Regions from separate parts of the Dehalobacter sp. genome, predicted to be linked through region 2. Evidence: predicted binding sites of a transcription regulator. Region 2 holds the regulator's gene; the other holds the start of a gene.
What was found. Region 2 encodes CtsR, which represses protease genes until heat stress. Its sites were predicted from a motif close to AAGGTCAANNAAGGTCAAAT; they were not measured.

Region 1: a site for CtsR is predicted at 1,352-1,371, ahead of OKX56_RS01745 (DnaJ C-terminal domain-containing protein). Genes of this name have one in related genera too.

The regions. Positions count from the first base shown of each region.
Region 1 covers NZ_JAPDHR010000004.1:79,816-82,972, forward strand. The annotation lists gene clpB (ATP-dependent chaperone ClpB) at 1-81, opposite strand, end outside; gene OKX56_RS01745 (DnaJ C-terminal domain-containing protein) at 298-1,287, opposite strand; gene OKX56_RS01750 (diacylglycerol/lipid kinase family protein) at 1,452-2,396, opposite strand; gene OKX56_RS01755 (SHOCT domain-containing protein) at 2,818-3,084, shown strand.
Region 2 covers NZ_JAPDHR010000052.1:78,768-81,924, forward strand. The annotation lists gene OKX56_RS12980 (NUDIX hydrolase) at 1-516, opposite strand, end outside; gene OKX56_RS12985 (hypothetical protein) at 691-1,455, shown strand; gene OKX56_RS12990 (CtsR family transcriptional regulator) at 1,641-2,114, shown strand; gene OKX56_RS12995 (UvrB/UvrC motif-containing protein) at 2,129-2,653, shown strand; gene OKX56_RS13000 (protein arginine kinase) at 2,650-3,157, shown strand, end outside.

The DNA.
Region 1 (3,157 bases), on a different contig from region 2:
ATGGTTACTTTCTGCGTTGTTTTGCGCAGCGATGATTGCCTCCTGGGATTTTTGGGTAAAACGGTTGGTATCAAAAGCCATGCGTATCACTCCTTTGAGTTAACATACCGGTATTTGTGGTAGGTCAACGGAATATATAGCCGTTTTCGGCAGGTTGCGCCCTCCATGGCGAGTCGCTCCTTGCCATCCATGGCATCGCAACATTAGTCCATCCGTGGCTGTCAAACAGCCGCGCTGCGCACTCCATGCTCCGCTTGACGCCGGTAATTGCGGCATGCAGACCTAACTCTGGAGTAATCAGCTGTTTCTTTCCTGGCTTAATTCCTGAAGCATACTAATTTCTTTCTCAGACATCTCTTCGGGCAGGACAAGCGTAATCTTTGCGTAAAAATCGCCAAAATGGCCGGATTTATTGAGAATAGGCATTCCTTTCCCTCTCAGACGGAAACTTTTTCCGGTTTGGGTGCGCGGAGGAATCTTGATGGATATTTCTTCGCCTAATGTTTTGACTCGGGCTTCTCCGCCAAGTACAGCCTTGAAGAAATCGATTTCGATGTTGGCGGACAAATCATCTCCGTCCCGGGTATAGACAGGATGTGGAACGATTTTTACCGTTAACAGAAGGTCTCCTTTGTTTCCGTCTTTCGCTCCTGCTTGTCCCTGTCCGCTGAGCCTAATTTTATTGTTATTCTTAATACCTTTCGGAACAGTGGCTTCAATTCTCCGGCCGCCGACTTCAATCATCCGTTTGGTTCCATGATAGGCTTCTTCAAGCGTAATACTGATTTCACCTTCAATGTCCCTGCCGGCCTGCGGTCTTCTGATCCTATTCGAATAATAATCATCGGACTCATCAGCATAGTCTGCTCCCATGCCAAAGATAGAGGAAAAGAAATCAGAAAATCCCCCCATACCCCTGCCGGCACTAGAGCCAAAACCTCTGTCCCCAAATGTTTCCGCGAACTCTTCCGGCGTCATTGTACGGGTATAGCGGTTGCTCCCCGGTGATTCCTGCCAGGCCGACCAGTCAAAAGAATTCCCTCTGCCGCCGTGCGACTGCCATTGCTGGTAGTTTGCCCTTAAATCATCATATTTTTTTCTTTTGGCAGGATCGGATATCGCCTGATAGGCTTCATTAATTTCCTTAAATTTCTCTTCTGAGGCTTTATCACCCTGGTTTAAATCAGGATGATACTTTTTGGCCAGTGCCTGGTATGCTTTTTTGATGGCCTTATTGTCTGCATCCGGAGAAACGCCTAAGATTTGATAATAATCTTTAAAATCCACTGTCCTCACCACCTCAAAACTGCTTTCCTTACCCATTAATTGTATTATATGCAAAATCCTTTTAAAGGTCAATATTGGTCAGACATATATTTGTCTTCAGCTGACCTTGCAGAATCTTCATCTATATGCGTATTCATCCGTATGGTTTTAACGTTAACGGAAACTTATACCCATAGTTTCAAGCACTTAGGGATTACCCGGTATGCCTTCGGACATACCCCCGGGATCTCCCCGTCGGTTTCAAAAAGTATGGAATCCGGCATATGCAGTTCAATTTCCTTACAGCGGAACACTTGGACTTCAGGAAGATGGATATGTTGCCCTTTATAAAGCAGCGGAAAGCGTGAAAAGAGTCTGGACAGCTTCATTTCTTTTATCACAACCAGATCGAACAAACCATCATCCAGGCGGGCATCAGGCGCAATACGCATTCCGCCGCCAATATATTGACCGTTGCAGACCATAAGCCCCCAGATATTCCCTTCCCAGAATGTATCCTGGTCCATTTTCAGAGAAACACAGACGCTCTTGTACGATAGAACGGCTTCTAAAGTACTGGTCAGATAAGAGAGCTTGCTACCCATCGCTTTACTCCGGCAATTGGTCCTGTGGACCGCTTCCGCGCCGACTCCGACATTGGATGCATTCAGAAAATAACGTGTCCGTTCTTCCCCTTCAAAATTCAGAAAGTCGACTCGGCCAAGATCAGAAAGAATAATATTGGGCTCCTTCAGCATCCTGATCAAGGCGTTCAGACCTTTTTCTTTGCCTGTTTTTATTGTCCTTACAAAATCCCCGCCTGTTCCCTGTTCAAAAACAGCCAGTTCGATATCGTCCGCGACAAGCCGGTCATTCTCAATAAGACCATTAAGCACCTCATTGACAGTTCCGTCTCCTCCGACCGCAATCATCCTCCGATACCCTTCGTCCAGAGCCATACGTGTTATTTCTGTTCCTCCCCCGGAGCGGGAGGTCAGCGCATAATCGACCTGTATTCCCGCCTGCTGAAGCTGCTGGTAATACCCTGGCCAAAGTCCCTGCGTTTTTCCATTTGCTGACCGGGGATTCACAACAGCAAACCATGATTTCTGCGATTTCTGCTGGCTCATTCTCATCTTCCTATCATCTTAGTTTTTCTCGGTCATTTTCTCGATCATTTTTCTCTGTTCATCCACTGGCATGGTTTAGTTTTAAACATATTGTTTCGCTAATTTTTAGAAATCCCCTTTACACGCGAAAAATTATTTTTTCCTGCCATCGTTCATGCAGTACTTTCTTCACAAATATTCCTAGGATCAAACTGCAAGGCTTTCATTCTGTCACTATACTTGCCAAAAACCTGCAGCATATTCATTACCTATTTCATTGATTTGATTTCCTTCCCTCAGATTTGCAACCATCATAAATCAGGTACAAATGGTACAAGATATTGATGACAATGGTTTAATCAAAAAAATAGTTTTCAAAACTAGGATTTACTTTTTTAATGGCCTAGAAAATCCAAGAGAATATAAAAGGAGGTAACTAAAAATGATGCGAGGCTGGTATGGACCAGGTGGAGACTGGATGATGGGAGGCAATTATTCCTGGATGGGATTTGCAGTCATGATCATCCAATTGCTTTTCTGGCTGGGAATTATTTTTCTTGCAGTCAGGCTGATTAGAAATTATCTGGACAGACAGAACACCTCCGGTAAACCGGAAGACCACGCTATGGCCATCTTGCGCGAACGATATGCCAAAGGGGAAATCGATCTGGAAGAATACAATACCCGAAAAAGCGAGTTAGGGAGATAAAATTTTACACAAATCAAAAGATATAAAAAGTTTTATTAAAGCATATCATCAATCGAGTAGGAGGGGGCGTCTC
Region 2 (3,157 bases):
AGTGTGTTCGATTGCTTTTGTGATCACTTCAAGACTCATCGGGGCGATAGGTAAATTACGACAATCTTCGAGCGAGTAGAAACCGGCCTGGATTACCTCGACCGGATCATGTTTTAATTGACCGCCCAGACCGCGAAGAAAGAAGACAATATAAATATTGTGTTTCACGTTCGGGATATCTTCAGGGTAATCGCGGACTGCCAGAATGCTTACAGGCTTCGACAGGATGCCGGTTTCCTCGCGGACTTCCCTGACAACCGCTTGGGCAATTTTTTCATTCTGTTCTACATAGCCGCCGGGAATAGTCCATCTTCCTTTACCGGGGTTATGCGCTCTTTGGACGAGGAGTACTTTGTCGTCTTGAAGCAAAAGACCGCCTACGCCCAGGGAGTATTCCCCCCAGTGGATATAGTCACAGGCCGGGCAGCTTTGCCTCTTTTTGTCTTCAATTAGTTTATACTCCAGGGCGGCAGAACACACGGGACAAAACTTAAATTCCGGATAAAGAGACGGCATATGATTCCTTCTTTCTCTAATCAAAGTTATTAATCCTATTTTATCCTGAAAAAGAGAAGATGCAAATTTTATCTAAATTGGGAAATACGGCACGAAGGATAAATAATTTCTTTGTAGAACTACTAAATAATACTTTAATCGACTGAATTTTCAACCTGTGGGGGAAATATAAGAATGAAAAATGATAAGAAAAAAGAGATTTGGCTCGATCCTGAGGAACTCCGGCAGTTGTTGGAGGGAGGCTTGTATTGGAAAGATATAGAGCCCAAACTGTCCGAGGAAAATGCGGAAAGCATCAGAAGGCAGCTTAGTCTTGAAGATGAGGCTGATATTAATGACGGTGCTATTGACGAGTATGACCAGAACACCGGGGAATTTGACCAGACCAACGGAGAATATGGCCGGACGGCCGGGAAGTCTCCGGAAGAGGATCAAGCGGAAGCAGGGCCTGTTTTTGCCGGAGATTCGGATGAAGACAATGAGGAGATCAGAACGATTTTGCTTGGTGATCAAAATTCGGGGCAGGATGAACTGCAAAGACTGTTTATCTCCCAAGCGGCTTCCCTGGAAGATGACTTTAATGAAATGAAAAATCCGGCGGAAACAAGTCCGGACAGCTTCAGCCCGCTTGCTGATACTGAGGCAGCGGATGATTTGAATAAAGCTGATGAAGCCTACAACGCAGAAGATACCGCTATGAACCCGACAGATCTGGGTACTCTGGAGGAAACAGAAGTAGGGGCGGAAGAAAGAAGCCGCTTTTCTGATTTAAATAGTTATATCATGAACAGTAAAAATGACCCGAGTGCGGACGATGACGATGACTTAGATTTTGAGTTCGAACAGAAACGCGGCTTTGGTGGACTAAAGCTTGTTATTCTGGTTGTGATTGTTGCAGCGGTCACCTTCGGTTTGTGGTATTTCTTTATCAGCGATTGAGGACTTTTCGCTAAGTACAGCAATGTTGAATTTTTTATAGTCAGCGAGCAAAAAAACCTATCTTCGGATAGGTTTTTTTTAATAAAATAGTTTTCAAAATGATCAAAAAGGGTTAAAATAGTTACGAAGGTCAAAAAAGGTCATAAAGTCAGCAAAGGTCAACATTGAAATAAGGATGGATGACGATGAGTAATTTGGCGGACAGAATCGAGGAGTACCTCAAGAAGATTATAGAGCAGGCCGAAGTTGGGTATATTGTCCTGCAAAGAGGTTATCTTGCTGATTTCTTTTCATGTGCTCCTTCCCAGATTAACTATGTTCTTACAACGAGGTTTACTGCAGAACGCGGCTATCTTGTTGAAAGCAGAAGAGGCGGCGGCGGATATTTAAGGATTGTTAGGCTGGGACTTGATCCTGAGGGTAAATTCCAGAGACTCATGTCGGAACTCATTGGGGATGACCTTTCCCAGGATCGGGCTAACAATCTTGTGGACAGACTCAGAGAAGAAGAGCTGTTCACCAAAAGAGAAGCAATCCTGGTAAAAACGATTTTTTCCGACCGGCTTTTGGCTGGAGTGACGAATTTGCCTTCTACGCTTAGGGCCCGTATGATGAAAGAAATACTGGCGAATATGTGCCGGGACGATGTTAATGATTGATCGGGGGAATAGCAATGCTTTGTCAGAACTGTCAACAACGGGAGGCTGTGGTTCATCTGACCAAAATCATTAATGGACAGGCGGCGCAGCTTCATCTTTGCCAGGAATGTGCTCAGAAAGCGCCTGGTACCGGCTTCAATCTCTACCCTGGAATGGTATCGGATTTTTTACAGGCATTATTTGGGGTAAATCCGGCAGGACAGTATGATCAGACGATCGTAGACAGTCAGCCCGGAAAATGTCCCGGGTGCGGAAGAACTTTTTCCCAGATACAGCAAGCCGGGAAAATGGGCTGTAGCAAATGTTACGATGAATTTGAGCCCCAAATGGAAATGCTCCTGCGCCGGATCCATGGAAGAGGGATGCATGTCGGGAAAGTGCCGGTAAGACGAGGCGCTTCGTTCCGAAACAAACAGGAAATAGTCAAATCGAAAGAACAACTCTTGGAGCTAGTAAAAGCAGAAAAGTTTGAAGAGGCAGCTATATTAAGAGACCGGATTAAAGAAATGGAGAATACTGTCGGAGGTGAAAGCAAATGACTTATCGGGAACTGCTTGCCAAAGACAGCTTCTGGATGAAGGATACCCTGGACATTCCGATTGTACTGAGTTCCAGGATCAGACTGGCCAGAAATATCGCGGACAATCCTTTCCCTCACGTCATGTCCCATGATGATGCCGAAAAAATTGAAGCACAGATTTCCGGCGTCCTGGACGGTTTTACCGCTGAAGGGGAAAAGCTTGTTTATATTCCATTGAAAATGCTTATTCCGGTGGAGAAGAAGGTATTGATTGAAAAGCATCTGGTCAGCCCGGGTTTTAACGAGACTGAATATGCACGCGGTCTGGCCTTGTCCGAAAGCCATAAAATTGCAGTCATGGTCAATGAAGAAGATCACCTGAGAATTCAGGTGCTGATGCCGGGGAACAGCCTCAGGGAAGCTTGGCATCTTGCAGGATTGGTCGATGATCATCTGGAAGCGCATCTGGATATTGCTTATAAAGAAAAGCTTGGCTATTTGACGACTTGCCCCACCAATGTTG